2 regions of the Leptolyngbya sp. NK1-12 genome follow, and region 2 is predicted to be linked to the other one. Evidence: riboswitches for the same ligand, from Rfam matches in the RefSeq annotation. Region 2 holds a riboswitch; the other holds the start of a gene.
The links. Region 2 has a riboswitch for thiamine pyrophosphate ahead of HJG54_RS11975 (sodium:solute symporter family transporter). Riboswitches for the same ligand answer to the same signal wherever they lie in the genome.

Region 1: it holds a riboswitch for thiamine pyrophosphate, as region 2 does, so the genes downstream of both, thiC (phosphomethylpyrimidine synthase) here and HJG54_RS11975 (sodium:solute symporter family transporter) in region 2, are expected to answer to the same signal.

What each region holds. Positions count from the first base shown of each region.
Region 1 covers NZ_CP053586.1:6,372,219-6,387,567, forward strand. Annotated here, with positions in the region: gene HJG54_RS27365 (Dps family protein) at 1-36, opposite strand, end outside; gene HJG54_RS27370 (superoxide dismutase) at 124-735, opposite strand; gene HJG54_RS27375 (MliC family protein) at 1,166-1,759, shown strand; gene HJG54_RS27380 (YdcF family protein) at 1,800-2,594, shown strand; gene HJG54_RS27385 (XdhC family protein) at 2,615-3,547, opposite strand; gene thiC (phosphomethylpyrimidine synthase) at 3,907-5,280, opposite strand; TPP riboswitch at 5,289-5,390, opposite strand; gene mnmG (tRNA uridine-5-carboxymethylaminomethyl(34) synthesis enzyme MnmG) at 5,593-7,497, shown strand; gene HJG54_RS27400 (Uma2 family endonuclease) at 7,528-8,118, shown strand; gene HJG54_RS27405 (GNAT family N-acetyltransferase) at 8,129-8,620, shown strand; gene HJG54_RS27410 (hypothetical protein) at 8,597-9,829, opposite strand; gene HJG54_RS27415 (AAA family ATPase) at 9,850-11,448, opposite strand; gene HJG54_RS27420 (hypothetical protein) at 11,523-11,738, opposite strand; gene HJG54_RS27425 (DUF1802 family protein) at 11,743-12,363, opposite strand; gene HJG54_RS27430 (hypothetical protein) at 12,875-13,072, shown strand; gene HJG54_RS27435 (COP23 domain-containing protein) at 13,325-14,125, shown strand; gene glgB (1,4-alpha-glucan branching enzyme) at 14,307-15,349, opposite strand, start outside.
Region 2 covers NZ_CP053586.1:2,840,135-2,855,483, reverse strand. Annotated here, with positions in the region: gene HJG54_RS11980 (S1C family serine protease) at 1-679, shown strand, start outside; gene HJG54_RS11975 (sodium:solute symporter family transporter) at 807-2,300, opposite strand; TPP riboswitch at 2,503-2,621, opposite strand; gene HJG54_RS11970 (hypothetical protein) at 2,657-3,718, opposite strand; gene HJG54_RS11965 (TetR/AcrR family transcriptional regulator) at 4,418-4,996, opposite strand; gene HJG54_RS11960 (DUF3291 domain-containing protein) at 5,193-5,552, shown strand; gene HJG54_RS11955 (CIA30 family protein) at 5,895-7,172, shown strand; gene HJG54_RS11950 (GIY-YIG nuclease family protein) at 7,247-7,846, shown strand; gene HJG54_RS11945 (cytochrome P450) at 7,875-9,233, opposite strand; gene HJG54_RS11940 (SDR family oxidoreductase) at 9,338-10,012, opposite strand; gene HJG54_RS11935 (cobalt-precorrin-6A reductase) at 10,115-10,888, opposite strand; gene HJG54_RS11930 (Uma2 family endonuclease) at 11,071-11,703, shown strand; gene bchH (magnesium chelatase subunit H) at 11,823-15,349, opposite strand, start outside.

The sequences.
Region 1 (15,349 bases), 3.1 Mb from region 2:
AACCACGGTTTGTTGAGTTTGTAGCGTTGCAGTCATAGCTGATGTATCTCCTTGACTCCATGTTTAACTTATACAGTTGTTCTGCCGATTGCGCCATTGCTTAGAATACATTTGGCAGTGGTCCTAACGCATTGCAGCAAATCGACGTTCAATTTCTTCCCAGTTCAGCACATTCCACCAAGCATCCAGGTACTCTGGGCGGCGGTTCTGGTATTTCAGATAGTAGGCGTGTTCCCAGACATCATTGCCAAAAATGGGCTTAGCACCAGTGGTAATCGGGCTGTCTTGATTGGGTGTGGTAGTAATTTGCAGCGTTTGTTCGGGGCTGATCACTAGCCAAACCCAGCCGCTGCCAAAGTGCTTGGCCCCCGCTTCGTTGAACCGCTGCTTGAAGGTATCGAAGTCACCAAAGGTGGAGCTAATCGCGTCTCCCAAGGCACCAGTCGGTTCTCCACCGCCATTCGGACGCATAATTTGCCAGAACATCGTGTGGTTGACATGACCACCGCCATTGTTGCGAACTGCTGTCCGAATTGCTTCAGGCACGGCGTTCAAATCAGCCACCAACTCCTCGACCGATTTAGCCTGCAAGTCTGAATAGTTAGCCAGAGCGGTGTTGAGATTGTTCACATAAGCAGCGTGGTGCTTGTCGTGATGCAACTGCATGGTTTGCGCATCAATGTAGGGTTCCAGTGCCGCATAGTCATAGGGTAATGGCGCAAGATTGTGAGCCATCAGAAACTCTCCTTATCGAACTTAAACTTCAAAACTGAATTGAGGTCTAGAGCTGCCTATCTCATGTCGTCCAGCAGATAGTCCTCTCAAGCTGTTGATCATCTGATCAGCTGACGATCAACTAAATACAACCAACCAAATTAAGCTTCCTTTCACTCCATATCTAAATCATAGTCATTATGAGTATGAGTTGCAACCCGGATTGGAAATATCCTCCGATTGGGAGAGGGGGTAAGTTTTGAATTTTGAGTTTTGAGTTTTAAGTTTTGAGTTGAAGGGAAAGGCTAGAGGGGGTGGAGAAGGTGGGGGAGATAGGGAAGACAGCAACTTTTGGGCTGATTTTTGGGTCTCAGGATGTAAAGGTAAATTGGAATGGTTTAGTCTGGCGGCTGCAAGTTCAATCTTCAAACAATCTTTGGAGAAGTGTGTGATGAAGTGGGTTCAATATGGGGCAGTGGCCCTTCCCTTGTTGATGGCAATGCCTCTGTCGGCTCAGGCTCAGGTGCGGCTGGTGGAGTATCAGTGTGAGGCGGGGCGTTCGTTTCGGGTTGAGTATGCGGGTGATGCGGCTCAGGTAATGCGCGGTGCTGACTCGGTGACGCTGCCGAGTGTGGTGTCGGCTTCGGGTGCTCGCTACTCGAATGGTCAGATCACTCTCTTTACTAAGGGCAATCAGGCGTTTATCGAGGAAAACGGGGAGCAAACCTATCGCAATTGTGTGGGACAGGCTGTTTCTTCATCTCAATCTACTTCCCAGCGGGTGACCTATCAGTGCCGGGATGGCCGCTCTTTCTCGGCTCACTATTTGGATGACAGTGTTGAGCTAGTGCTCGATGGTCGTACCCTCACTTTGCCGCAGGTGGTTTCGGGTTCGGGTATTCGCTATTCGGACGGCATCACTACCCTCGCTTCAAAGGGTAACGAAGCATTTGTTGAGGTCAATGGCACGATGGTTTACCGGGACTGCTTAGCCGAAGCTGCCAGCACCCAGCCGCCTGCTCGGCCGATACCTGGCCTGTGGTAAAAATTTGGCATTCAAAGATTCCCCATTCAAAGATTCCCCTATGTTTGAATCTCCCCAATGCAATCGCCCCTTTAGTGCAGTTCCTCTGATCATTAGCTGGGGCAGCTTGGACTGGCTACGGTTGCCGCTGCTGCTGGCACTGCTGCTGGCAATTGTGGCGGGACTGAGCTGGCTGGGGTGGCGAAAACGGCATCGGGCTGCGCGCTTGAGTTGGTTGATGGGGTTAACGGTGATTATCCTGATTGGGCTATCAATTAGCGATCGGGTGCTGACGCTGGGATTGCCGTCGGATCCGGGTACACCTGTTGAGGCGATCGTGATTTTAGGGCGTGGTCCGGGTTGGCAAGCAGCACGGGTAGATGCAGCGGCTAGATTGTGGCGAGCCAAGCGAGCACCGCTGATTTTTTCTAGCGGCATTAACGATACACCGCAAATGCTGGCGCAAATAGCAGCTAAAGGCATTCCACCCACGGCTCTAGATGGCGAAAACTGCTCTCTCACCACTCCACAAAATGCCTTGTTCTCATCTGCTGTTTTGCAACCGCAGGGCATCCGGCAGATTCTACTAGTGACTGACGGTCCCCACATGTGGCGCTCGCTGCTAGATTTCCAGTCTCAAGGGTTTCGCGTCGTGCCGCATGTTGCTCCACTGCCGGCCCTGCCCTGGATCGACAAAACGCTTTTATCGCTACGTGAAACCATATTTCTGGTGACATCGGGTCTACACGAGCTATGGTTTAGAACACGCATTAACGATTGGAACGACCCAGCTTTGACAACGCTGGTGCAGCAAGCCCGTAACTATGGGGAACAGCAGCAAAAACCGCGTGGATAGGTTGCATGATTTGCATGATTCTAATCTGACTTCTCTGACAAAGGACGACCACTGCCGCCGCGCTGTACCCAGATTAATTCAGCCGCAATACTGACGGCGATCTCTTCTGGTGTTAACGCACCAATATCCAAACCAATCGGAGCATAGATCGATTGCAGTTGGCTGCGAGAAATGCCGTTTTGCTCAACCGTCTGCAAGACCTGCCGAACGCGCTTCTTGCTGCCAATCATACCAATGTAGCGACAAGGAATTGGGCGTTGCAGTAAACCCGTTAGCGCGGCTAGATCATACTGATATCCACGTGTCACTAAAGCCGCAAATAGCTGCGGATGAGTTGCCAAATCAGTCAGTGCCGTTGTCAGTTCTGCAAAAATCTTCGTGGCTTGAGGATAATGTTGAGAATTGGCCCATTCCGAGCGGTCATCCTGCACCATCACCTGAAAGCCAATCATATCAGCTATTTTGGCTAACTGCATACCGACATGCCCTGCGCCAACAATTAGTAATGTAGGAGGTGGTTGTAACGTTCCTATGAATGTATTTTCGTCATTAATCGCGCTTCCACTGAGAACGCCAACGTCTGTATCAACTAAATAAGGCGATTGATTTGACTCAAATGGTATTACCAACGTCGCCGTTTGTCCGGTTTCTAGGCGCATCAAAATTTGCTGTGCTAATGTCTGTGCTGCTGCGCCTGTCCAACGCTCCAGCCACACTTGCATCATGCCGCCACAAATGCCCTGTGTGTCTCGATGGGCTGCGCCAGTTAAATCGACTATCACCATTTGTTTTTGACCTGTCTCCAGCACCTGCTCAGCCTGCCGAATCACCTTTGCCTCGCCGGCTCCGCCCCCAATCGTGCCGAATGTGAACCCATCGCTTCCAATCAGCATTTTGGCACCCACTTCCCGCGGCACCGATCCCTGCGTTTGCACCACGGTTGCTAGCACCACGGGGCTAGATGGTAGGAGCTCAGTAAGTTTGCGAAAACAGGCGATCGTCATTCTGGAAGTGGGGAAGGTGGGAGTGATGGGGATGATGGAGGAGGTGGCGGCTCGTGAGCCTCGCCGAACGAGGGAGATGAGGGAGTTTGTTCAGGACTCTATGTTATGGGTTCTGTATTCCTGCTAATGTATAGCCTCCGTCAAAACGATTAGGACCGTTCCCGCTCTCTTGCTCTCCCCTGAGCTGCATCCGTCCGAAGGTTCAGCGATTCAAAATGAGCCGATCCGTATAAACATCCCCATCTCCCCCGTTCGGCGAGGCTCACGAGCCGCCATCTTCCCCATCTCCCTCAACTTCCCCATCTCCCTCAACTCATCCCCACCGCCTCACTCGCCAAAAACTTCTCCAACTCCGTCAGCGCTTCTGCATCCACCTTTGTCTGCATTGGGCAAAACTTGGGGCCGCACATCGAGCAGAACTCTGCGGTTTTGTAGATATCGGCTGGTAGGGTTTCGTCGTGGTATTCGCGGGCGCGATCTGGATCAAGGGCCAGCTCAAACTGACGGTTCCAGTCAAACTGATAGCGAGCACGCGACAATTCATCATCTCGGTCTCTGGCTCCAGCTCGGTGGCGGGCGATATCTGCCGCGTGGGCTGCTATTTTGTAGGCGATCAATCCGTTGCGCACATCTTCGGCGTTGGGTAGCCCCAGGTGTTCTTTCGGCGTCACATAGCAGAGCATTGCCGTGCCGTACCAACCAGCCATGGCCGCTCCAATCGCCGAGGTAATGTGGTCGTAGCCGGGGGCAATATCGGTGACGAGCGGACCCAAGACATAGAAGGGCGCTTCGCTGCATTCCTCCATTTGTTTGCGGACGTTGAACTCGATTTGATCCATCGGCACATGGCCTGGGCCTTCAACCATCACCTGCACGTCGTGTTCCCAGGCTTTGCGGGTCAACTGTCCTAGAGTTTTTAGCTCAGCGAGCTGGGCCGCATCTGAGGCATCGTGGAGGCAACCCGGACGCAGCGAGTCACCTAAGCTGAACGACACATCATAGCGTTTGAAGATTTCGATGATGTCATGAAAGTGAGTGTAGAGAGGATTTTGCTTGTGATGGTGCAGCATCCATTTGGCTAGAATGCCGCCTCCTCGCGAAACAATGCCCGTGAGCCGATTTCGCACCAGCGGCAAATGTTCGATTAAAATGCCCGCATGAATGGTCATGTAGTCCACGCCTTGCTGCGCCTGCTTTTCGATTACATGTAAAAAGTCATCCGGCGTCAGGTTTTCCACTCTGCCGTGGACGCTTTCTAGGGCTTGATAAACCGGCACCGTTCCAATCGGTACAGGCGAAGCTTGGATGATAGCAGTACGAATTTCATCCAAATTTCCGCCGCCCGTAGACAGATCCATTACCGTATCGGCTCCGTATTTTACGGCCAGACGCAACTTCTCCAATTCCGCTTCGATATCTGAAGAGTTAGGCGAGGCACCAATATTGGCATTCACTTTGCATTTAGAAGCAATCCCAATACACATCGGCTCCAAATTCACATGGTTAATATTCGCCGGAATAATCATCCGCCCCCGCGCCACTTCATCCCGAATCAGTTCGACCGGCAGATTTTCGCGCATCGCCACGAACTGCATCTCTTCCGTGAACACATCTTGACGGGCATAGTGCATTTGCGACACATTGCTGTGCCCCTGCCGCTTGGCAATCCAATCAGCTCGCATATTTAATTCCTCGTTGTAGACAGCTTCCCTCCGCCGGTGCTAGCCGGACTCAGGTTCTAAGGGTGTAATCTCAGCCTGGAAAAAAGCCTCAGGCACCCCTAGCTATGCGAACCGATTGTAGCACCGCATTCAGCCAGCGGACTCACCACATTCCGAAGAATGTCAAAAAACTTGATAGATTCAACCACCCCTCACCCCCCACCCCTCACCCCTCACTCATCCACCCCCACCCCCAACAGTTGCCGACCCAACCGCTAACATCGAAAATAGTAATAGCATCCGCAATTCCAGCACAAACCAAGCATAAACCCCATGAACTCGTCTGCCGTTACCTTCCAAGATTATTTTGATGTGATTGTCGTTGGGGCTGGGCATTCCGGCTGTGAAGCGGCACTGGCGGCGGCTCGCTTAGGCTGTCGGACGCTGCTGCTGACCCTGAACCTCGACAAAATTGCTTGGCAGCCTTGTAATCCGGCAGTGGGCGGTCCGGCGAAATCGCAGTTGACCCACGAGGTGGATGCCCTAGGCGGCGAAATTGGCAAAATGGCAGACCGCACCTATCTGCAAAAGCGGGTGCTGAACATTTCGCGCGGACCTGCTGTGTGGGCGCTGCGGGCACAAACCGATAAGCGGGAATACGCCGCCGTGATGAAAACGATTGTGGAGAATCAGCCCAACCTCTCGGTGCGCGAAGGCATGGTGACGGATTTGGTGCTGGGGACCAATGACGAAGTGATTGGAGTGGAAACCTACTTTGGCGTCGCGTTTGAGTGCAAAGCGGTGGTGTTGACCACAGGCACCTTTTTGGGCGGGCGCATCTGGGTTGGTAACAAATCAATGGCAGCGGGCCGAGCCGGTGAGTTTGCCGCCGAAGGCTTGACCGAGACGCTGAATCGCCTCGGCTTTGAAACCGGACGCTTGAAAACCGGCACTCCCGCACGAGTAGACCGCCGCTCGGTAGACTACAGCAAAATGGAACCCCAACCCGGCGATCCCGAAACTCGCTGGTTTAGCTTTGATCCAGAAGTTTGGGTCGAGCGGGAGCAGATGTGTTGTTACCTGACTCGCACCACGGCTGAAACCCATCGGCTGATTCGGGAGAACCTGCATCTGTCGCCGGTCTACGGTGGGTGGGTGGATGCCAAAGGACCGCGCTATTGCCCCAGCATCGAAGACAAAATTGTCCGCTTTGCCGACAAAGAATCGCACCAGATCTTCATTGAACCCGAAGGCCGCGATATTCCCGAACTCTATATCCAGGGCTTCTCGACCGGCTTGCCAGAAAATCTCCAGCTACAAATGTTGCGCTCGCTGCCCGGTCTGGAGAGCTGCGTCATGCTGCGTCCGGCCTATGCCGTGGAGTACGACTACCTGCCTGCCACCCAGTGCTACCCGACGCTGATGACCAAAAAAATCTCTGGCCTGTTCTGTGCAGGGCAAATTAACGGCACCACGGGTTACGAAGAAGCTGCCGCTCAGGGACTCGTGGCCGGAATCAACGCGGCTCGTTTGGTACGCGGACAGGATCTGATCGTCTTTCCCCGCGAGCAGAGCTATATCGGCACCCTGATCGACGATCTCTGTACCAAAGATCTGCGCGAACCCTACCGGATGCTGACCTCGCGCTCGGAATATCGCCTGCTGCTGCGCTCTGACAATGCCGATCAGCGCCTGACGCCCTTAGGACGCGAAATCGGCCTAATCGACGACCGCCGTTGGCAGTTGTTTCAAACCAAACAGACCAACATTGTTGCCGAAAAAGAACGCCTGCACACCACTCGCGTCAAAGAGCATGAGCCGCTTGGTCAGCAGATTGTGGCCGACACCCAACAGGCAATCAAAGGCTCGATTACGCTAGCCGATTTGCTGCGGCGTCCCGGCTTCCACTATGTCGATCTGAATCGCTACAATCTCGGCAACCCCAGTCTCGTACCCGCCGAACGGGAAGGAGCGGAAATCGACATCAAGTATGCGGGCTACTTGCAGCGCCAACAGCATCAGATCGATCAAATTGCCCGTCAGTCGAACCGGCCTCTACCCGCCGATCTGGACTACCACGCCATCGATACCCTATCTAAAGAAGCCCGCGAAAAACTGGCCCAGGTCAAACCCCTAACGATTGGTCAAGCCTCTCGCATTGGTGGCGTTAACCCAGCCGATGTGAATGCATTGCTGCTGTATCTGGAAGTGCAGTCGCGGCAGATGGCGGTGAAGTAAGGCGGCGTTGAGCCAATTGTGGAGGTCAGGATGACTCAAGCCAAACCCCAATTCTCTACCTTTCAAGAGTATTTGTCGCACAGCGCCGATCTGGACAACCGCTATGAATGGATTGATGGAGAGTTAATCGAATTGCCGCCCGAATCCGAGTTTAATCTTTCGATCGCCAATTTTCTGTTTCTGAAGTTGGTCAATGCGGGTATTCCGCTGCGATTGGTTCATCCCCATGCCTGTGAGCTGCAAGTACCCGTCCTGCAACCCGGTGATGCTGCCAACCGCTATCCGGATCTCGTGGTCTTACGCCAGGAACATTTGCCGCTAACGCAGCGCCGTCTCACGATTACCTTGGAAATGCCGCCACCTCGTTTGGTGGTTGAAGTCGTCAGTCCGGGCCAGAGTAATCGAGAGCGTGACTATAACCGTAAACGAGCACAGTATGCTAAACGCAACATTCCAGAATATTGGTTGATTGACCCAGAACGCCAAGTGGTGATTGTACTGGAATTAATCAATCATCAAGACGATTATCAAGAAATGGGCAGGTTTCAGGGGAATACACCCATCATTTCATCGATTGGTACCCTGAATTTGACGGCAATGGACATCTTCAAACTTGCTTGAGACAGCCCCAATGCTTATGATCATTCGTCCCTATCAACCCTCGGATGCCGAAGCTATCGTCGCAGTGTTTCGAGATGCGGTGATTGGAACTGGCTCTAGCGCCTATAATCCTCAGCAGGTAGCTATTTGGGCTTCCTATCCAGAGCAGATCGAGGCATTTCGACAACAGTTGAGTCGCGGTTTAACCCTGGTAGCCGTAGTGGAGCATCAAGTTGTCGCTTTTGGTCAGCTCGAAGCATCGGGGCATGTGGCGTTTCTCTATACCTCTAGTCAGTTTGCTCGCCAGGGCTGCGCCAGCGCAATTTATCAGCAACTCGAAGCAGCGGCAATTCAGCAGGGCAATTCCCGCCTCTACACTGAAGCCAGCCGCATTTCCAAGCATTTCTTTCTCAAAATGGGCTTCCAAATTCTAGAAACCGAATGGGTCATCCGAAAAGGCGTGCAGTTTGAGCGCTTCAAGATGGAAAAGCTCTTATCGTTAACCAGCCCAGAAGTTGAATGAGAATAAGGCCGTGAACATGGCTAGTAACAAAATACTGGCCAGCGACCACAATCGGTCAAAAACTTGGGATTGTCCCCAGTGAGCCAGTACTAGAAATACAGAAGGAATCGTTAGTAGATAGCGAGTCATGCTCCAGGCCGTACCGCAGGTAAGGGAAACGGATAAAATCGCCAAACCATACAAGGATAAACCCGGATAATGCTTTAGGGTAATCAAACAGCTACAGAACCCCAATGCAATAGCAGCAAACTCAATGCCGTAGTGAACCACAGTCGCTGAATTATCTCCAAACAGCGCCATGAAGCCATTCCTCCAGACCATTGTTGCAGCCTGTAAATCAAACAAGCGACAGTTGAAAAAACGGTCTTCAACAATTTGAAAAGCATCTCCTAAAAAGGAGTTTCGCCAGTATAGGTATACGGCTAATGGAATGCTGAGCGAAATTAGCTTGACCAGAAACTGTAACAAACCGCGAAACGTAAAACTTTGCCCAGAAAATCGGCTGAACCGAAAGCTCCGCAAAATGCCAAACAGTAAGGGAATCAGCAGAAATATGCCTACGGCTCGCGTCAAGGTTGCCAGTGCAGCCAGTAACGCTGCCGGCAGCCAATACTTGCGCTGAATCAAAGCCAAACTACTAAATGCCAAGCCGACAAACAAGCCTTCGGTGTAAACTTGGGCTAGGAAAAATCCGGTGGGAAAACTGAGCAGGTAAAAAGCTGCCCGCAGTCCGGCATATTCGCCCAGAGCGTATGTCGCCAGATCATAGAGAGCGATTAGACCAATCAAGGTTCCTAGTGCTGAGATGATCAACCCTGCTAACGTTGCGGTGGCAATCGGAGATAAGCCCAACCCAGCCAGCGGTATCACCAGCCAGCGGATCAGGTACGGATAGCCAGGGAAAAAGGCGTAGTTGAGCGACAGGGGCCGATTGAATGGCGGTTCGGCATCTGGGGCGGGTGGTACGGAACGCACTTTTGGATCGTCATAGCCATGTAGCGCAATCGAAAGATAAAACTCCGAATCCCAGCCGACTTGGGTATTCAGAAATGGGTCGTTGAGGTAAGGGCGGTCTGCGGTTTTTTCGGTCTTGGTGCTGTCAGCCGTCCAACCCAACACCCGGTCGGGTCGTTGCAGGTCATAGCGAGCTGTGACCACCGCCTGATAACTCCAGATCAGCAGCAGCCAGCCTAACCAAAGGCCAACCATCGTGCGGAATACTCTCATGGCTAAGCTTCGTCCGCAGCAATTGCTTCCCGCTTGGCATCCGCTAACCGATCGCTAGAGAACTGGGTTGGAATATCTTCGGGTAACAGCGTGGTCAGCATCTCGTCGGTCAAGGACGACATCACCGCTAAGCGATTTGCCTGTCGTTCAATGCTCTTTTCAAATAAATTGCGGACTATTCTGGCATTACCAAACGTGCGATCGCGGTTGACATACAGATCCTCGAATAAGCGCCTCAGCTTGTCTCTGGTAGCATCTATTAGTTTGAAATGACTCCTATTACAAAACGATTCAAAAATTGCCAGCAGTTCTTCTGGCTTATAGTCATTGAAATAAAAGTAACGATTAAAGCGAGATTTCAACCCTGGATTCGATTCTACAAACTGAGCCATCTCATCGGTGTATCCCGCTACAATCACCACCAGCCGATCGCGGTAATCCTCCATGCGTTTTAGCAAGACATCAATTGCTTCCTGACCAAAATCGCGTCCATTGTCTCCTGGCATTAGCGCATACGCTTCATCAATGAACAGCACGCCATCCAATGCAGAATTCACCATATCATCTACTTTCTTAGCAGTTTGCCCAATATAGCCCGCCACTAACCCAGCCCGATCCGTTTCCACCAAATGCCCCTTCTCTAAAAAGCCCAACCCCTGAAAAATCCGGCTCATCAGGCGTGCAACTGTGGTTTTCCCCGTTCCGGGCGGGCCACAAAATACCGAATGCAGCGACACCGAAGTCGTAGCCAAGCCACGCTCCACCCGAATCTTCTGGACCTTGAGAAAGTTCGCTAGGGTTTTTACTTCTTCTTTGATGTTCTCCATCCCGACTAGGTCGTTCAGTTCAGCCAATGCCTGCTCAAGGATCTGGGCCAGTTCTTCGGGTGTTTTGGCGGCGGGCTGTTCGGGGGCGGGAGGGGGGGGAGATGGGGAAGGTGAGGAAGATGGGGAAGGTGAGGAAGATGGGGGCGATGAGGAAGGTGGCGGCTCGTGAGCCTCGCCGAACGAGGGAGATGGGGGAGTGAGGGGGGTGACTTTGGCTAGGCCGTCTTGGTAGCTGTTGAGGGTTTGGTAGTTGTGCAGGCGCTGCCAGACTTGCGATAGGGCTTCCATTTCCTGCATTGTAATTGTGCCATCGGATTTGACGATGACTTGGGCAAATTGGTAGATGCCGTTGACGGTGGACTTGAGATAGTTGGTGCCTTTTGCTTCATCAAGTTTGTTCAGCACGGCGGGCAGCAGCAATTCATCGAGCTGGGCCGGGTCGGTTTTGCGATCTTTGGTGGCGTCTAGCAAAAGTTGCAGCGTAATTTTTTGGTACTTAAGGCGATCGGCTTCAGAGAAATCCCAGGTTTTGAAGGCGGCATTCAGCTTTTCGCTGTCTTGCTTGATCAGAGCATAGATCGTCAAGTAGGCCAGCAGTTCGTTGGCAGTAATTTCACCATTACTGCGTCCGCAGAAGCGGACAATTTCGCCTAAATCGGTCAAGATCAAATCTGCAAATCTGGGATCTAGGCTCAACAGGGGTTGGAGCGACTGGTACAGGCTTTCGGCTTCCTGCCGTACCGATCTGGCATTCACAAGTTGGCTAAAGTTCACAATACACTCCTGTTGACACTCCTGTTGACACTCCTGTTGCAGCTAGGTTGAGCGCTCCATTACGCTATTACAATCTATTCTGATCGCTTCTTGTCACGGATTTCAGCATTCTTGCCTCGCACGGGTGGTAAGGCATCTACGAGTCCCATCTCAAAGGCGATATCCGGCAGGTCGCCCGCGATATACTTGCCCGGTTCAAACACTCGTCCGGGTGTGAAGCAAATTTGCCGCAGTTCAACTACCTGCGTAGGCAAAAAAGACTGGCGATACTGGCGATGTTCGATGCCCATACCCCTACTCCGCCATTGCAATTACATGGCTGATAGCTTCCACCTGCTGCTGATAGTCGAAGTCAGACAGGGCCGGTGTAGCCTCTAGCGGAGGAACCAATTCCAGTTGAATCCAGGATTTGCAGCCGCCATACTCCGAACGATAGGGAATCACTTGAGGCTGATTCAGGCGATACACCCGCAGCAATAGCACCGTCAGCGGCAAGCGTGGCTTCCACTTCAGACGCTCTGTCACCCAATCGGCAGTCCAAATGTGAAACGGCAATAGGGACTCCACAACGGCGGCGTCGCTGACTTCAAAGGAATGGGTAACTTCTGCCCAAGCCCCAATTTCCACAGTTTCTGGATGCCAGCCAGACTCAACGGGCGTCACCTGCTGCTCATAGGGCGGCTTCAGCAAATGCGGCTTTTGATGTTCGTAAGTTGGATACAGCCAAAATCGCGGTTCGTTGACCTGAAACCCCTGCTCGCGAATTCCCCCCTTACGCAATAGCAAAATCGTTGCCCCTTGACTCAAAGCCTGAACCGCCACAGCCCATTCCTTCAGAGCCGTTTTGACTGTTGTAGTTGTTGTAACTGTAGTTGTTGTAACTGTAGTTGTTGTAACAGTTGGAGCGACTGACATCACGGTTTCTCCCTGCACTATGCAATTGCGCTACTCAGGATCTGCCTTCCCCTTTGTTTGATTGTACTGAAACCGCCTCTGCTGCACGAATCATATCAAATCCGACTAAACGCCCTAAATTTAAATGCTGCGTTGTACAGACGTTTTGCCAAAACGTCTCTACGCTGGCTGATCAACCGGATTTGATATCACCAATGACCGATTTCGACTCAATTTATCCCGCCCCCTGCTTCCCTGCTCCCCGCCCCCTGCTCTTCCACAAAAAAAGACCAACCCCTCCCAGAGCCAGTCTTCAGCAAATACAGATTCGTCGTTTTCTCAATTGGAAGAAACCCTGGCTGCGCGTTCCCAATTCGGCAGTGGGTCTAGGGATAACTACAAACTTGCTTTATCCTTTTCCAGAAAAGATTGTAACAAGCAGCACAGACTTTTTCATAAAACTTCACATGAGCTTTTAATAAGTAATTATTCCTATCGATTAGCCTAGTTAATCATCCACTTGGTAGGAGCTGTGTCAATATCTATCCTCAATGTCGAGTATCCCGTTGTCAGTAATCAACTCAAAGGTTCCCTCGATTACCTTCTCCAAAATGGTCAAACGTTTCTGGTGATTGTTGGCGCAGCCTGTCCGCAGGACGTAGCCAAAAACGAAGATCTAGAATGCAGCTTTGTGCAACTGGCGATCAAACTGATTGCCCTCGACCAGTAGATGAATAGCCGCAAATGACTTTCGCAAAATCGGCGGCAAAATCTGTCGTGACGCTGACACTTTTATTAGACAAGACACGTCTTCAAATACAAAGAGCTAATAAAGAGCTAACAAGTGGATTGTCCCAGGCAATTGCCCCACAGCATTGTGCTATAGAAGTTAGCTTAGTTTTATCTAGGTTTGGTGCTCATCACCATCTGCTTATCACAACAAGTTCAGTACTCGTTTAAGTGCTCATCTGAGGATTCTACTATGTCGCTACGACTGTCATCTCTTTTCCTAAAACGCCTTGGCCTGTCGCTCGGTGCTCTGCTGCTGGGCGGTAGCCCCCTGATTAGCTTCGCTAATGCTGCCCAAGCCCGACCCAACTGGCTCAACCTTGAACGCGCATCGAGCGACCGCATGTCCACAGTGGCTCAAAGCTCAACTCCGACTCGGCGTTCTCCCACATCCACCACGACTCAAAATCTCAATGATGTCCGGTTTAGCTGCCAGGTAGTAAATGGTCAGTACACGGTAATGTACAATCCCCAAAGTCAGCCTGGACAGTACTATCCTTGGGCAACACCAACGGCCATGGGAGGCGGCTGGAGTCCAGATCGACGCTGTAATGAAATCAGCCGTCGCCTAGAGTTCTATCGACCTGACGGGCTGTTGGAGCTGCAAACAGGCTTAGAAAACGGCTACAACACAGTCTGTGTCACCACTGAAGCGATGCCGTCCTGCCGGATTGTCTTGACGGTCCCCCAAGGGCAAGATCCGGTAGCCCTGCGAGATCGGATTTTCAATAACCTACTCGTTGCTGACAGTGGCCAGCAAACCACGGCAGCCACAGCCTACCAAGGAGGCGACAACGGGATTCTGAACCAACTCGGTCAGGCAATTGGAGTCGATTTGTCTAATCTGGCCGGAGGACGGCGGTCTAGCAGTCCGGCTAGCATCGATCTGCGCCCCTTCCTCGACCCGGCTGATGGCGGTACTGGCGCGAGATTAACGAATTCCGCTGTTCCCGCCCAAACCGGCCCTCGCCTCAATCCGGGAAATTTCCGGTAGAGGAGTTTAGCCTTTGGTCACAATCAATTCGCTCTAAAGCGTTGCCAGCCCACCTGTAGCTGAACATGAAGCTACAGAAAAAGTGCACTCAAGTACACCTGACAGATCCTGTCGGCTTTAGTCCGATGCGGGCGGACTTTCTCAGTCCGCCGTTCATGCACGGGTGGGATGTAACGCAAGGTCAATCTGTTTCAGTCTGCTCTGGAGTTTGGTCTGGTGACTGGGCCAGTTCTCGTGCTTTCAGAGCTTCCTGGGTTTTTTGCCGCTCCAATTTCAGCACCAGCACCCCTAGCGGAGGCAAGCAGAGATCAATCGAGTAGGGGCGATTGTGGAACGACCACTCCTCAGCCCATTTGCCGCCTAGGTTGCCCATATTGCTACCGCCGTACTCGCGAGCGTCGCTGTTAAATAGTTCGGTGTAGAAGCCAAATTCTGGCACGCCCACCCGGTAGTGAGAATGGGGCTGGGGAGTGAAGTTACAGACAACAATCACATAATCTTCGGGGTTTTCCTTGGCTTTGCGGATAAAGGAAACGACGCTATGGCGGTTGTCGCTACAGTCGATCCACTCGAAGCCATCAAAGGAAAAGTCTTGCGTGTAGAGAGCTGGCTCACTGCGATAGAGCTGATTCAACCGGCTCATAAAATACTTCAGCTTTTGGTGGGGGTCATATTGCAGTAGATGCCATTCCAGATCGCCCCAGACGTTCCATTCAGTCCACTGGCCGAACTCCATGCTCATGAACAGGGTTTTCTTGCCAGGGTGGGTGAACATGTAGGAATAGAGGCAGCGCAGGTTAGCGTACTTTTGCCACTCATCTCCCGGCATTTTGCCAATCATCGGACTCTTGCCATGCACCACCTCATCGTGGGACAGCGCCAGCATAAAGTTTTCCGTGAAGGCATACATGATGCTGAAGGTGACATTGTTTTGGTGGAATTGGCGGAACCACGGATCCATGTGGAAGTAGTCCAACATGTCGTGCATCCAGCCCATGTTCCACTTCAGGTTGAAGCCTAAGCCGCCGACATAGGTGGGCCAGGACACCATCGGCCAAGTCGTAGATTCTTCGGCAATGCTGAGAACGCCGGGGAAGTAGCTGAAGATGACGTGGTTGAGCTGACGCAAAAAGTCAGCCGCTTCGATATGCTCGCGTCCACCGTACTGGTTGGGAACCCACTCGCCAGGTGGGCGCAGGTAGTCTAGGTACAGCATGGACGCGA
Region 2 (15,349 bases):
TATTCTGTCGCCCGATGGTCTGATTTTGACCAACAGCCATGTGGTGCAGGGTAGCGGGGGACAATGGAAAGTCCGCTTATCCAATGCGCAGGAGTTAACCGCAACAGTGGTCCATCCGGGTCCAGGGCAAGGCGATATTTTTCGCGATCTGGCGCTGGTGCAGGTCAATGGAGTCACAAATTTGCCGGTGGCCAAACTGGCGATGGCGCAGCCTCAGGAAGGTGAAGCCGTATGGGCCATTGGCGCTCCCTATGCTCGACCTGAAGTAGTGACTCGTGGTGTACTCAAACGGTTGACTCCCGACGGAATTATTCTCACGAGCGCTGAAGTGCATCCAGGAAATTCTGGTGGTCCTTTGCTGAATCAAGGTGGCGAAGTCATTGGGATCAACACCGCCGTCAATCCAAACTTACCCGATAACGCCACTACCGTTGCAATTTCAACCGCCCTAGTACAGCAAAACTTGGCCGCTATGAAATCCGGGGTGATGACCGCTGAAGGTCCTGCTCGCCCGCCCCTGCCGCCTACGGGAATGGGGCCGGGTATGAGTCCCAACATGAACCCTGGTTTTGACCAATTTAGCGCGGGTGGAATGCCGCCTGGGGCCATCATGCCCGGTGGTAGGCCGATGATGCCGCCGTTTGCCCAAGGCGGCATGGCTGGACAGCCCTGTCCTTGAGTCGCAAATCCTTTTATGGCTGACCGCAGAAACGCAGAAGAGTTAAAGAGAAGTTCTTAATCTCCTCTCCGTTTCTGCGAGCATCTTCAATGTTTGGCTGTACAGACGTTAGTGAAGCACCAAAAGTTTATCCTCTGCCAACATCCACCGGCTCCACCTCATAGTCGCTATAATCGCGAATCTGGCTTTGAATCTGGCTGAAATCGAACAGCGCCCTGTTACCGTGTAGCGAACTACCCACGAAGCTGACAACTGCTGAGACCAACACAGATGCCGTAAAGCTAGCCAGCAGATCGCCCCCAAATGGAATCGTCAGCCAGGGCGTGAAATCAGGTTTGGGAAAGAACATTGCTCCTGCCACAATCCCGATTACCGTACTCCAAAACGCAATGCTGCCAGTTAAGCGCCGAGAATAGAAACCGTACACAACTGGGAAAAATGCGCCAGCACAAACCAGATCGGCCAACAGAAACAAATAAAGCACGTCATACCCCTGCGCCGCAATCCCGATTGCTGGAATCCCCACAGCTACCGTCAGAATCCGCGAGGCCCGCAGCAGTCCGCTTGAACGCATCTGGGGAAATAGCCGCATCAGGTCCACAGTGAAGACGCTAGCAATGCCATTCAACAGCGACGAGAGGGTACTCATCACCAGGGCCAGAGCCAGAACCAACACCCCCAGCATTACCCACAGCGGTAGCGACAGTTGCTGCATCAAGGAAAAGAAAGCACGGTCATCGTTGAAGCCAAAATGCATCGCCAATACGCCCAGCAGTCCGGCAATCAGGATCATCGGCATGATCGCCAGCGTCGAGTTGGCAAAGGCGCGTTTCACGGTGCTATCGGTGCGGCAGGCATAGACCCGCTGCCAGTTGCTTTGGTTAAATAACTCGGCGGCCACAATCGCAATAATTAAACTGGCTCCCATTTTGATGCCGCTACCATTCGCCACAGATAAGAGTTGGGGCGCATTGAGCTGAACCGGTTCGAGGGCAGCCTGCCAGCCGCCCAGGGCTACTATAGCCACCGCAAAACTGACTAGCAGCAGCGGCACAATCACCACAAACTGAATGGCATCGGTGAAGATAGTGGCGTCTAGCCCGCCGTAGATCGTGTAGATAAATGTGGCAGTAATCACTACCAGCGCGGTCCAACCCAGGGGCACATCGGCTAGAATCTGTACGGCTTTGGCAATCGCGGTCAACTCTGCCGTCAGATAAATGAACATGTAAAACACAATCACGGCCAGCGTCAACCCATACATGACATTGCCGAATCGATGTAAGACGAATTGATTCAGCGAGTGACCGCTGGGCATGAGGCGGCGAATACGTGGTCCTAACTGGGTAAACAGCAGCATTGGTGCAGCCGATCCAAGACAATAGCCGAAAATGCCAGCGATGCCGCTAGTGGCTCCCACCTGGGGCGGGCTAAACAAGATCCAAACTCCCATAGCCGACGAAACAATCGTGGCAAAGGCCATGCCCCAACCAAAGCGGTTCCGGCTGACCATAAAGTCGTCTAGGCTAATCGTGCGTTTACTGGCGTGCAGTAGCCCCAGCGAGGCAAATACACCCGCAGTCACGAGCGTCACTAACAGCGCAACGGCTCCAGTAGACATAATGCGATGTCCTTCCTCTAGAAAATCATGGTCCGCTAGAGGTGAACGATCACACCAGGCACACCCGAAACAACGGTGCACAAGCCAGCAGAGGAACGATCTAACCCCTGCTTGACCAAAACCGATGCTAGTCTGCTGCTACAAAACCGGCCAAGCCATTGCATGCTGCCATTGGCTCAACCGCGGCGTAGCGCTCTGGAGATGATACGAATCAACGCTTCCCTCCGCTGGCATTACCCAGACTCAGGTTCTAAGGGTGTAATCTCAGCCTGAATCGCCCTGCCTTGTGGCCAGAAAAATCAGGCACCCCTAGCTTAGCTGTTGATTGTACCACCCTCTGGGCCTAAATGGCTGATTTAGCGCAAGCTACCAGGGAATCCAGGTGCGGGCATAACCACTCCCTGACCAGGCGGAACCGCCACAAACGGTGCGGGGACACCCTGTCCATAGGGCGGCGCAGGCACCTCGGTGGTCCAATAGGGGGTAGTTGCTGCATTCCAGTTGTTGGCTGCCTTTGCCGTTGGGTTGGTTGCCGGAGTCTTGGCAATCTGCACATCGGTGTTGGCAGGAGGCGGTGTGAGGCTAGCCATGTGCTGTGGACAGAGCCGTTCCGTGCCAAAGCGAATGTAGGCATCGCGGTTATGGTAATAGTCGCCTGCTACCTGGTTTTTGTAGCGCAGGTCAAACAGCGAGCGGACACTCCAGTAGCCTTGTCCGGCTTCTAGCCAATTGCACACCTGCCGGCCAATCTTGAGGCGAGCCGTATTGTCCAGCCGTTCTCGTTCGGCAGCTTGCAATGCCTGAGAATAATCGTACAGGACATCGTTTTCAGCCTTAGTCCAGGCCACTTCTGGTACGGCTGGAGTACTGTCGGCTACCATCACCTCTGCTGGCACTTTCCGGATCACCAGAGCAGCCAGCGTAGCGCCCCGACGCGAAGCTCGCAGAGCAGAATCAACCGAGCGCTCACCCGCCGAAGCTTTGATAATTGGGAAAAAGGTGACTAGCGAACGAACGGCAGGCAACTCTTGCTGCAACTCCGAACTGTAGGGCTGATCAGGGTAGCGTTGGACATAGTCCTCCATTTCCTGCTGCAGCGTCAGCAACTGACCGACACGGAGCTGATTGACCCGCTGGCTGCTCAGTGCTTGATGGGCTGCATCTACCACTTCTAGCAAGTCATTGAAGCGATGGGCTTGCTGTTGGTGCCAGGGCAGCGGAGACTGGGCCAGCAGGTCTGCCAAGCCGTCAATTTGCTCGACATCTACGGCGGTCACTTCTGTCAGTTTTCCTTCAGTCACGGCTTTGGGTAGGTTGTTGGCCTTGAGCGTCACCCAATACTCAAAGGCAGCATAGCTCGTACCCAATACGGCTGTGATGGCAACAAAACTTGAAACTAACAATCTCCGAATCTTCACCGCTTTATCCCTTGATTCACTGTCCTATGTTGAACTTAGAGCCGAGTCAGCCCAGACAATGTTTGTTGCGTCCCACTTTTAAACCTGGACGGTTGCTAAAAGGATCGTTGTCCCCAAAAGAGGTTTTTTGCCTATCGTCTTCGCCGACCCTTATGTGCCGATTCCAAAACTGGATCAGCAACGATTGGTAGCCTGCCCCACTGGACCTAAACCGTTCTGCAATCATCATTCTTCTACATGTTTCCCAGACTACTGCCTTCTGCATCGGACGCTCAAGCATACAGAACAGGCTTCAAGTAAATTTGTTTTAATCCTGTCGAATGCTGAAGCTGATTTGATTTGGGTGGCTGTGACAGGATAGGGCAAGGATCCAGTGATTCCCCTGATTCAAACAGGAACACTTTGCGCCAAATCCATCCTACTCTACTTTCCAACCCCTCTGCCAGTCCCAAATTTCGCGAAAAACAAGGGGCTTTTTCTAGAAAACTGCTCAAATATGCAGGTATAAACTATTGCTCCAATTCAAGCAAACTGATTTTTGTTATTTCTGTGAAGCGAATCCTACAAGTTGTTCTAAAACCAGTCCACCTCCCCACCTACCTTACTGAGTTTCAGTTCTGACTCCTGACTCCTGACTCCCGTCGGCTGACGCTCTGGGAAGCCTGACTCCTGACTCCTCACCCTTTTCAGCTACCAGCCTCAAGTTCCATCCTGTCTTCGCAATCCTTCAGCCAGAGACCGCGTCGCCTCGACTGCTAGTTCTGCTGCTGAGCCACAGCCAACTGCCGTCAGGTGGCCATCAATCGCCAGCATCGACAAACCATGCACCAAGGACCAGGCAATTTGGGCCTGTTGTTTTGGCTCAGTTGCCCGAAGGGTGCCGCTCTGCTGACCGGCGACCAGCGTTTGCACCAACACATCGAACGTTTCTGCAGCAACCTGGAACAATGCTGGAAAAGACTGTGGATCAGCCCTGCCGGTTCCAAACATCACCCGGTAGTGGGCCGCATGGGTAACGGCATAGTCCACGTAGGCTACCCCAATCGCCTGGAGGCGCTCAACGGGTTCCAGATGACCGGCAGCCTGAAGCAACTGAGCTTTGAGAGCACGAAATCCCTCTTCAGCAACGGCTGCTAGCAAGGCTGCTTTGTCTGCAAAGTGTCGATAGGGAGCCATGCGCGAAACGCCAACCTGCTGTGCCACTTCTCGAAGCGTCAATGCTTCGACGCCTCGCTCTGCAATGAGCTGCAGGGCGGCCTGAATCAATGCCCGACGCAAATCTCCGTGATGATATTTCGGTTTTTTAATTGACCTTTGATTTGAATACTCTTTTGAATGGTCTGAAGTAGATGCCAACGCCCGATCTCCATTGCGTGACTACAGTTTCCTCCATTGTTTTTCCGCATGTTGACAATGTCAATTTTTTCGAGTTCAATGAATGTTGACAATGTCTACATAGGTCGAGGAGGCCGTTATGGTACTCGTTTCTGTGACTCGCTTGAGGCTCCGTTCGTTGCGCTATCTGCTGCCATTTTTGTGGTACGCCGTACCAGCAGCGCGGCAAGCCAAACAAGCTTCTGGCAATTTGGGTAGCCAGACTCGCGTCACAGGTGGATTGGTGTTCTGGACGTTAACCCTATGGCAAGACGAAACCGCTATGAAGACGTACCGCGACTCTGGTGTCCATCTGCAAGCTATGCCCAAACTGCGTCGGTGGTGCGATCAGTCAGCCTCGGCCCATTGGCAGCAGGAACTGGCTGAATTTCCGAGTTGGCCAGTAGCAGAGGAGCGCTTGAGAGAATTGAGTCGGAATGTGTGGCAGAGAGGGAGGTGAGGGGGAGATGCGACCGTGTACACCGATCTCGATCGCGACGCAATGTAAGGATTTGATCCCCCTTTTCTGAGATGCCCGCAGGGCTATAATCCCCCTAAAGCCCTACGGGGATGCGCCTTCGGCGTAGGATAAGGGGGACTTCAATCCCTAGTTGGTATGGGCTGCACCTACGGTTCCCCCTTTGGGTAAGGGGGGTTAGGGGGGATCTTCGACTTGTGTGTATACCGTAGTGGGGGAGATGGAGGTATGGATATGCGATTTCTTTCTCTGCTCAGATACCGATCTGGGGCTGATGTGCTGCACTAGTAAGTAGCGCTCTTTGCTGCTTCAGGAGAGGAGGTTATGTCGCAAAATTCTGGTTCACCCGGCTCGTCTGCCGCCAATCGGTGGGATGTGGGGCGATTTGTCAAAACCCTGTCCTATTTTGGAGTGGTTCCGTTTTTAAGTAATTGGGATTGGTTTCAGCAGTGGTTTGGCAGTCGTCCAGATCCGAAGGTGGATAGTCGTCGATTGGTGCCAGTTCAGTCATCTGGTGCAGTCGATACCGAGACCCAGTCAACTCAGCAGATTCTGGTAATCGGATCGACAAGTGCGGTCGGACAGCAGCTGGTACAGCAGTTGACTGCCCAAAACTATCGGTTTAGATCAATCGAGGTTGATGAGTTGTCCGAGCTAACCGATGGGCCAAATGGAGATGCTGTGATCTGCGATGCTGTGATCTGCTGTACTGAGGCATCCCAGAGCCGCGATGCTGCTTTGATTCGTCAGGTAGAAAACGGGGTGGTGCGGCAGCCAATTTTCGATTTTGCTCAGCCTTCGACCGATCTGCAAGAAATTTGGGGAGCACTGGATGATGTGGTGATGGGGGGCGTGAGTCAGAGCAGCATTCGCTTGGGCGATGGAGTGGCCTATTTTACTGGAGTTGTGTCTACGGCCAATTCGGGTGGCTTTGCCTCAGTGCGGACTCGCAATCTGGAGCCGCCGCTGGACCTCTCTGCCTACGACGGTGTGGAACTGCGCGTCAAAGGCGATGGCAAGCGTTATAAATTCATGCTCCGCAGCGAAACCCGCTGGGATGGGGTAGCCTATTGCTATTCCTTCGATACTGTAGCCAACGAATGGATCACGGTACGGATTCCGTTTTCGGCCCTAGTGCCGGTGTTTCGCGCCCGGACAGTTGCCAATAGCTCGGTGGATCCCAGCCACGTCTATGCTTGGCAACTGATGCTGAGCAAATTTGAGTATGACGGTGCCCTAAACCCACACTTTGAGCCAGGTTTCTTCCAACTGCAAATCCAATCCATTGCTGTATATCGCCATCGCCCATCCCGGATGGTGCTAGTGGGCGCAACAGAGGAAACCGAGCGACTGCTCCAAAACAGCGGCATTCCCTATACGATGATTTGCCCCAGCCAGGTTAACGAGATTCCCGGAGGTCAATTTCTGCAAGTTGCTCGTCAACCGCTTCAGGGCCAAGTCAGCGCTATCGATGTGGCAGCTCTCTGTCTGGCGGCGTTAGACGATTCGGCTGCCCGCAATCTCAGCCTATTTGTGACAGCCGCTGAAGGCAAATGTGCGGTCGGTGATTGGCATTGTTTGTTCAAGTCTGTTGCCAGCTAGCTGTCAGCTTCCTGCTGCAATTTCAGCAATCTATGCCAAACTGGCTAGATGAATCTGCGTCAGGAGTTTGACGGTTGACAGAGCACCAGCCTTCCCTATTCTCTGCGGCGGAGTTGAGCGGTTGCTATGCCGTCACTCCCAAAACCGAGTTGGAAATCAGTCGATCGGCTCTATCGGCTTGGAAGCAGCGAATTTTCGACTATCAGCAGCAGGTGAAACAGCAGTTGCCGATGCAGCAGGGCAGTTTGTTTAACTGGTCTGATCAACTGACCTCCAATCCTGCGCCTGATGTAATCGATCCGGACAGCCTCGATCCGTTTGGCTTACCGCAGCAAAATACCGAGTTTTGGCGCTGGAAGGCCGAGGACGCGGGTGTGGCAGCCCTCTATTTTGTGATCGATTACGAATGGCCGATTTTACTGTACGTGGGTGAAACGGTGAAGTCGAACCAGCGCTGGAAAGGAGAGCATGACTGCAAGCGCTATTTGCTCAACTATCGACAGGCGCACTATCAGTATCAACTTCAATCCATGTTGGGAATTGCCTTTTGGTCACAGGCTCCGGTCCAAACTCGTCCGCGCCAAAAGCTGGAATCGGCCCTGATTCACAAGTGGCGATCGCCGTTTAATAAAGAAAACTGGCAGTTTTGGAGTACTCCGTTTATTGGCAGTTAAATAATTGGCCACCAATATCTCAGCAGAACTAAGCCAAACGGCGCTGTAATCGTACTTTGATCTCCTGTTTAGGTCGGAGTGTGAAGGCAGCCCACGGTACAATTTCTTGGCCGGGTAGGAGTTCCAGATGGAATTGCTGCATCAGCGTTGCCAACACCAGAACCGCTTCCATCATGGCGAAGGCTTTGCCGATACAAACTCTGGAGCCACCCCCAAACGGAAAATAGGCAAAGGGCGGCAGGTGCTTGGCTAAATCGTTGGCCCAGCGCTCTGGCTTGAATCGGGTTGGCTCGTCAAACCAACGCGGGTCTCGATGCACAATGTACTGACTGATCACCACATTGCTGCCGGCGGCAATTGGATAGCCGCCAATCTCACAGTCAGAGGCGACATAGCGTCCCATCGCCCAGATGGGAGGATAGAGCCGCATCGCTTCTCGGATCGCCCAATCGGTGTACTGCAACTGCGGCAAATCGGCGGGAGTGGGAGGCCGTTCGCCTAAAACGGTTTTCAGTTCGCTCAGCAAGGTTGTTTCAACGTCTGGATGCTGACTCAACAGTGTCAAGGCCCAGGTTAAGGTGAGGGCGGTAGTCTCATGGCCGGCCAGCAGAAAGGTCATCACCTCATCGCGTAACTGCTGGTTACTCATGCCTTCACCGGCTTCATCGCGCAATGTTAGCAGAATGGACAGGAGATCACCGCGTTCCACCGGGTCATTACGTCGCTGTTCAATCAAGCGATAAACCAGCCGGTCTAGATCCTGCACGGCCCGTCGGTAGCGCAAATTATTGGGCGTCGGAATGGGATCGGGCAACAGATAGAGCAGCATATGCCGCGTGCGGAGGTCAAATTGTTGCTGCACCCGCAGCATCGCCTGCTCGATTTCGTGCATCGCCATTGGCACATCCGTACCGAAAAAAGCCTGAGTTGCCACTTTCAGCGTCAGTGCCATCATGTCTTGGCCCAAGTTGCGAATTTCGCCATTTTGCCAGGATGCAGTCAGCGTTTGGGTTTGCTCAATCATCAAATTGCCGTAGGCCGTGATTCGCTCTCGGTGAAATGCGGGCTGCATTAGGTGTCGCTGTCTCCGCCAAAAATCACCTTCACTGACTACTAAACCATTCCCCAAGACTTTCCCGACAATGCCCAGCAGCCGATCTTTGCGCATGTGGCTCTGTTGAGTCACTAAAATCTCCTCAATCGCATCTGGATGGCTGAACAAATAGGCTTTACGAAACCCGTACAGCGTCACCGCGTCGCCATACTCTCTGGCCCACTGAGTCAGGAAACCAAGCGGATCGCGGCTATATTCAGGCAAAACACCAACGAAGGGATGGCCTTTGGGTCCGGGAGGAGCCGGGTTAGGGCTAAGCAGTTGGGAAGTCATGGTCCACCTCCTGAGGGGTGTAGAGCAAACGGAGGGTTAGGTGACGTTTTCACTCTATCAAGAATCTGGAACAATGGCCTGCCCCAAATGGGTAGGTCTGCGGCTTAGGCGAAGCTCAAGATCTCAAACTCGGTTTGACCATAGGTCATGGTGCGATCAACGGCAGACAGCACCCGGTTATTCGCCTGATCAGACAGCAGACACTGACAGACCAATTGGGCCACATCAGCGCGGTGAATTGTACCGGCCACCGTCGGATCGGGAGTCAGCACGCCGTTGCCAGTTGCCGGTTCCGATTTCAACCCACCCGGACGAATAACCACATAGGTTAAACCGCTGGCGATCAAATAATTTTCTGCCTGCTCTTTTTCAATCAGTACTGAGCGTAATGTTTCCAGCGCTTGGGGCGGTAGGGCTACAGCGCTATTGCCACTCCCAATCGACGAAACCAGAATAAATTTCTGCACGCCAGCTTGTACAGCAGCGTCAATTAAATGTTTATTCCCCAAATAATCGGCCCGTTGACCATCTTTGGGTAGTCCTCCAATCGTACTGATTACCGCCTGAGGTGGATTGGCCGCCATCGCTTTAGCCATAGCAGCGGGATCGAGCGCATCGCCCATGACCACCTGAATTCCCATTGCCTCTAGTGCTGGACGGGTCGCTTCATTTCGCAGTAGAGCTGTAACAGCCAAAGACTGCTGGACCAGACAGTGGGCAACCTCCCGCCCAACGCCACGGCTTGCTCCGGCTAGAAAGATAGAGGATAGGTTGGTCATAGGGCTGTAGATTGATAAATCAAGTTGCTTTAGATCTTAGGAGATCTCTGGCGTAAGGGTGAAGCATTTGACAGATGTACTCTGCAACTAATAGAAAGCTTGTCACCCAAATGCTTCGCCCTTACAGAAACTGAGCGCCATATCCGGGTCGCTAGTCTGCTGGGGATAGGCAATGGCAGGCCGCTCAATCACGATCAGTTTGACGCCTAAGGCGGCTGCCACCTGTTGTTTGACGGCTTCACCCCCCGCTGTTCCAGACGCCTTTGTGACCACAGTAGAGATTTGCCACTGCTGCCAGAGGGCGGTTTCCAACGCAACTGAAATGGGCGGACGTAGGGCAATAATGCGGTCGGGTGTGAATCCGGCTGCTAGCACGGTCTCTAGGGCAACCGGAGACGGCAGGATGCGGGCAAACAAACAGGCTTGATTGTGCCAGGATGTAAATAAGGGCAGTGATCGATAGCCCACAGTCAGCAACACTCGCTGATTCACCAGTCGGTCTGTACTCAGCAACGCTGCAACGCTGCCGAAATACTCGATGCTTGGTTTAATCGCTGAATCTGTACCAGTATTCACTGGCGGACGCTCGTAGCGCAAGTAGGGAATTTGATAGCGTTCAGAAACAGTAATGGCAAGCTGGGAAATGGCTACTGCAAAGGGGTGGGACGCATCCAGGATCCGGTCAATCTGGTATTGCTGCAAAAAGTCTGGAATTTGCTCGATCGAAAGCTGACCCACCCAGATGGGCAGAGATGCTGGATAAAGCGAACGGGCCGATTCACTGACAACCGTTACCACACAGGGCAGATGCAATGCCATCATTGCTTCAGCTAATTCTGCGCTTTCTTGCGTGCCGCCAATCAACCAAATCGTCATGTGATTATCTCAAGCGGCGATCAAGATTACATTCATAATCTATCATTCCTATACCACCTACTGCTCTCGCTTCATCCAAGCTGATTCATGCATTGTGACAAAACAGCAAAGTGATGCGACAGATATGGCAAACAGTACAATAAAGCCAAGCTGCTTTCATCCACTGCTTCAAGCTAAATCTCATGCAAATCCTGATCACACCCACACAACTTGATCTCCCTGCTGGCACTGTCATTCGGGTTCCGGCAACCTGGCAAGAGTATCAGACGCTCGCTGACCAGCGTGGAGATGGATCAATTCCTCGCATGAAGTACTGCAATGGAGAGTTATTTCTGATGGTGCCGTTACCAGAGCATGGCAAGGATGCTAGTTTGATTGCTCGAATTATCGAAGTTTTACTCGATGCTCAAGGGCTGGAGTATGACTCCTTGACACCGATTACCATGACGTTGCCAGAATCAGGCGGCATTGAACCGGACTACTGTTTCTACATTCAAAGTTTGGATCAAGTCAGAGGCAAAAAACGAATCGATTGGCAGGTTGATCCACCTCCTAATTTGGTTTTAGAAATTGACGTTACCAACTACAGCAACGTGAATGATTACTTGCCTTATCAAGTGCCGGAGATATGGATGTTTAAGGGCAACAGACTCAACGTTTATATACTCGACGGTAACGCCTATTGCCTCACACAAGCCAGCCGCTATTTCCCAAGCCTTCAGCTTCAGACCATCGTAGATCAATATCGGCAAATTGCTTACGAGCAAAGCAGCAGTCAGGCAATACGACAATTGAGACAGCAGTTTCCTAGTTGAGGGGAATGTGGCTGATCTGATTTATAGCACGCGATGGCTATTGGGAGCTGACTATATGCTTTGGCAAACACATTGCAATCCTGCATGAACCGATCCAAAACTGCTAACCTAAATTTAATCTACATTGCCACACCTTCTAATTCTTCATCTGCTATTTCGTACAATTGCCGTAATCGCTCTAGTTTCTCCTGATCGGGATGCCAGAATCCGCGGCCATGAGCTTCTAACATTCTGCCAACAATATTCCGAAATGCTTCTGGGTTCGCTTTGCGCAGTTTCTCGGCCATCGCTGAATCGAGAGCATAGGTATCTGCGGCTTGGTCGTAGACCCAGTTATCTTTAAAGTCTGTTGTACCAGCCCAGCCAATCATCGTCGTCATTCGCTGTGAGATCTCATAAGCGCCTCCAGAACCTTGATTCACCATTGCTTCAGCCCATTTGGGATTGAGTAGTTTAGTGCGGTATTCCATCCGCAATAAATCTTCGAGTTTGCGGGGTGTGGTGTCGTTGGAAAAACTCTCGACAAAGCTGGCCGTCACCTTTTTGCCGCGCTGCATCTCTGCTGCTTTTTTTAGACCGCCGGTGTTGGCGTAGTATTCCTGAATATCGGTCAGACCATATTCTACCGAATCAATTTGCTGCACGATGCGTTCGGTCGTTTTGAGCAACGTATTTAGAACCTCTGGACGCGCCTGTCCCTTGTCCTTTCTGCCATAGCTAAAGGTATTGCGGCCCTGCCAGGTTTGGCCCAGCTCATCACCCGATTCCCAGTTGGCATCCACCACTCGGTCATTCACTAGCGAACCAAAGTCACCAGCCGGATTAGAGAATAGACGCGCCGAGGCATTCTCAACTCCCTGAGCCTGAAGCGCCAACGCATGTTTGCGAATAAAGTTCAGATCCTCTGCTTCGTCAGCAGTAGCGGCTCGTTGAAACAGATCATCTAATAGCTCGATGATATTTCCAAAACTGTCTCTAAAAATTCCCGATAAATTTGCAATTACATCAATCCGAGGATGATCGATCTCAGCCAAGGGCTTCAACTCATAGCGCACGATTCGCCCTGTTCCTTCTTTTACGGGTTCTGCACCAACTAATTCCAGCAGGATTCCCAGGGATTCACCTTTGGTTTTAATCGCATCTAACCCCCATAACATCACAGCGACCGTTTCTGGAAAAGTGCCCTGCTCGCGCAAATGCTGGTCGATAATTTTACGAGCGATCTCGCGCCCCCGTTCATAGGCTGCCGCAGAAGGCATTCGGTAGGGATCCAGGGCATGAATGTTGCGTCCGGTTGGCAAAACGCCGGGACCATCGCGTAGCAGATCGCCTCCTGGTGCGGGCGGAATATACTCGCCGTTTAAACCACGCAGCAAATTAGTCAGTTCATCGGTAGTTTGCTGGAGCAAGGTACGAATTAGAATGGCCTCATTGATGCGGTCTGACAGTTCTGGATCAATCTGTCGGCTCGGTTCGGTGGGCAACGCCTGAGCATGATAGTGAGCTAATGCGGTAGGCGAATCAACTCCGTTGACGATATCGGCAATCACCGTTTCGGGTAGCGTATCACCCAAATAAGCCTGCAAATATTGCCGCAGAGATTCGCTATCAGGCAATTCACCCAAAACATGCAGTCCGGCAGAGAAGAGGCGATTTTCTAAGACCTGCAAGTAGTCATAGAGCTGCACTAGATAATTTTGAAATGCTTGGTTACTGAAAAGCCTTGCATTTTCGGAGGTGAATTCGATGCCCAATCGTTTTGCCTCGGCAAAGGGACAGTCTGCTTCGAGGCCAGTATCGAGAATTTTTTTGCAAATCGCTTCTTTTAGCAGATAATTCTTTTCTGGATCCTCGCGATATTCGCTGATCAATTCCCGCAACGCCACCAGCTCTTTATACAGCCCAGCTCGACCATAGGGCGGCACATTGTAGGAAATCAGCGTCCCGTAACCACGTCGCTTCGCCAGGATCGATTCGGATGGATTGTTGGCGGCATAGAGATATAAATTCGGCAGGTTGCCCAGCAAAATATCTGACCAGGAATAGCCCGTATTGCCCAGGGGTGAACCCGGCAGCCATTCCACGGTACCATGCATGCCGAAGTGAATCACCGCATCGGCTCCAAATTCGTTTTGCAGCCATTTATAGAAGGCGGCGTACTGAGGATGGGGCGTTAAATCGCGCTCAAACATCAACCGCATCGGATCGCCTGCCAAACCCAACGGTGGCTGCACTCCAATCCAAACATTGCCCAGCGTCACTCCCCCCAGCAAATACTGCGATGCCTCCGGCTGATCGCTGTTCTCTAACGTCCGGATGCCGGTTTTATCCAAGGATTGCCACTGCTTTTCAATTCGCGAGGTAAACAAATATCCCAACCATCGCTCTAACGTTTTTACCGTCACCATCGTTGTAGTTTCTAGATCCGGTGCATTGGCATTATCGGCAGCTTTCACTTGCTGGATCAATACCTCACCATCCTCGGGAAAGTCTCCAACGTTATAGCCCTGTTGCTTCAAGCCTTGCAGCAACCTAACCAAGGATTTGGGCACATTCAGCAAGGCTGCGGTTCCAGTCGCGCCATATCCGGGCGGAAATCCATACAAAATAATTGCCAGCTTGCGTTCTGAAGGTGGCTTTCGTCGTAGGCTAATCCAGTTTTTCACCCGTTCGGTTAGGCGCTTCACCCGTTCGGGAATCAAGTAAATTTGATCGCCCACCAAGCCGCCCAACGGCACCGTATCGATAGCACCATCGAGTTCAGGCAGCGCATACAGCACCACACTCTGGAGGCCACCAACGCCCTGTCGCGTCCAGGAGTAAATATCCTGAATTAGCAGGGGAGCTGCCACAAAATAAGGCACATTTTTGGCACTCAAAATTCGCTTCGCCACATCCACCTGTCGCCCGGCTTCCATCGATCCTGCCGGACCGCCCACGAGCGGAAACCCAATCGTGGAAACAATTGCATTCACTTTTACGGCATCACTCGACAGAGACAGAATTTCTACCTTACCCTGGCGTCGCTGCTGCTGTTCATAGGCTGTAGTGAGCCAATCGCGCACAGCCACATGCCCTTCTACACCGTTAATAAAAATGGGCAAGGGCACCAAGCCTGCCTGCTCAAATGCATAAATTAACTGAGGAATATAGCGTTGTTTTGTAATTACATGTTTTCGATACAGTAAAATACCTACTACAGGTAACGAAGTGGTATCCCCTGATAGCTTTTGTCCATTGGAGCTAACCCGCTTTCTTTGGCTGTACCAGGCTAAGTAAGCTTTGGGTGACTCAAAATATCCAGCATAATCGGGATGCAGCAGACCCATATTGGGAGTTTCAATCGCAGCGGGGATTTCGCCCACGGCCAGCTCCAGATACTTCTCAGTCAAGAACCAGAACATGGCCGCCACGTTTTCACTGCCGCCCGCATTCCAGTAGCCGTAGATGATCAACCAGTTGCGCAGATCCTGCACTTTGCCAATCGGCACAAATTTCAGCAGTTTGGGTCCAGTTTTCAAAAAGCTGAGATAGCCAGCAAGTTTGTCTTCTTCGCGTCCGCTGCTGAATTTGTCCAAAATAAACTTAACGGGTTTGGGCATGCCCTGCGGCTTATCTCCAATCGCAAACTTACCGATCTGCGTCA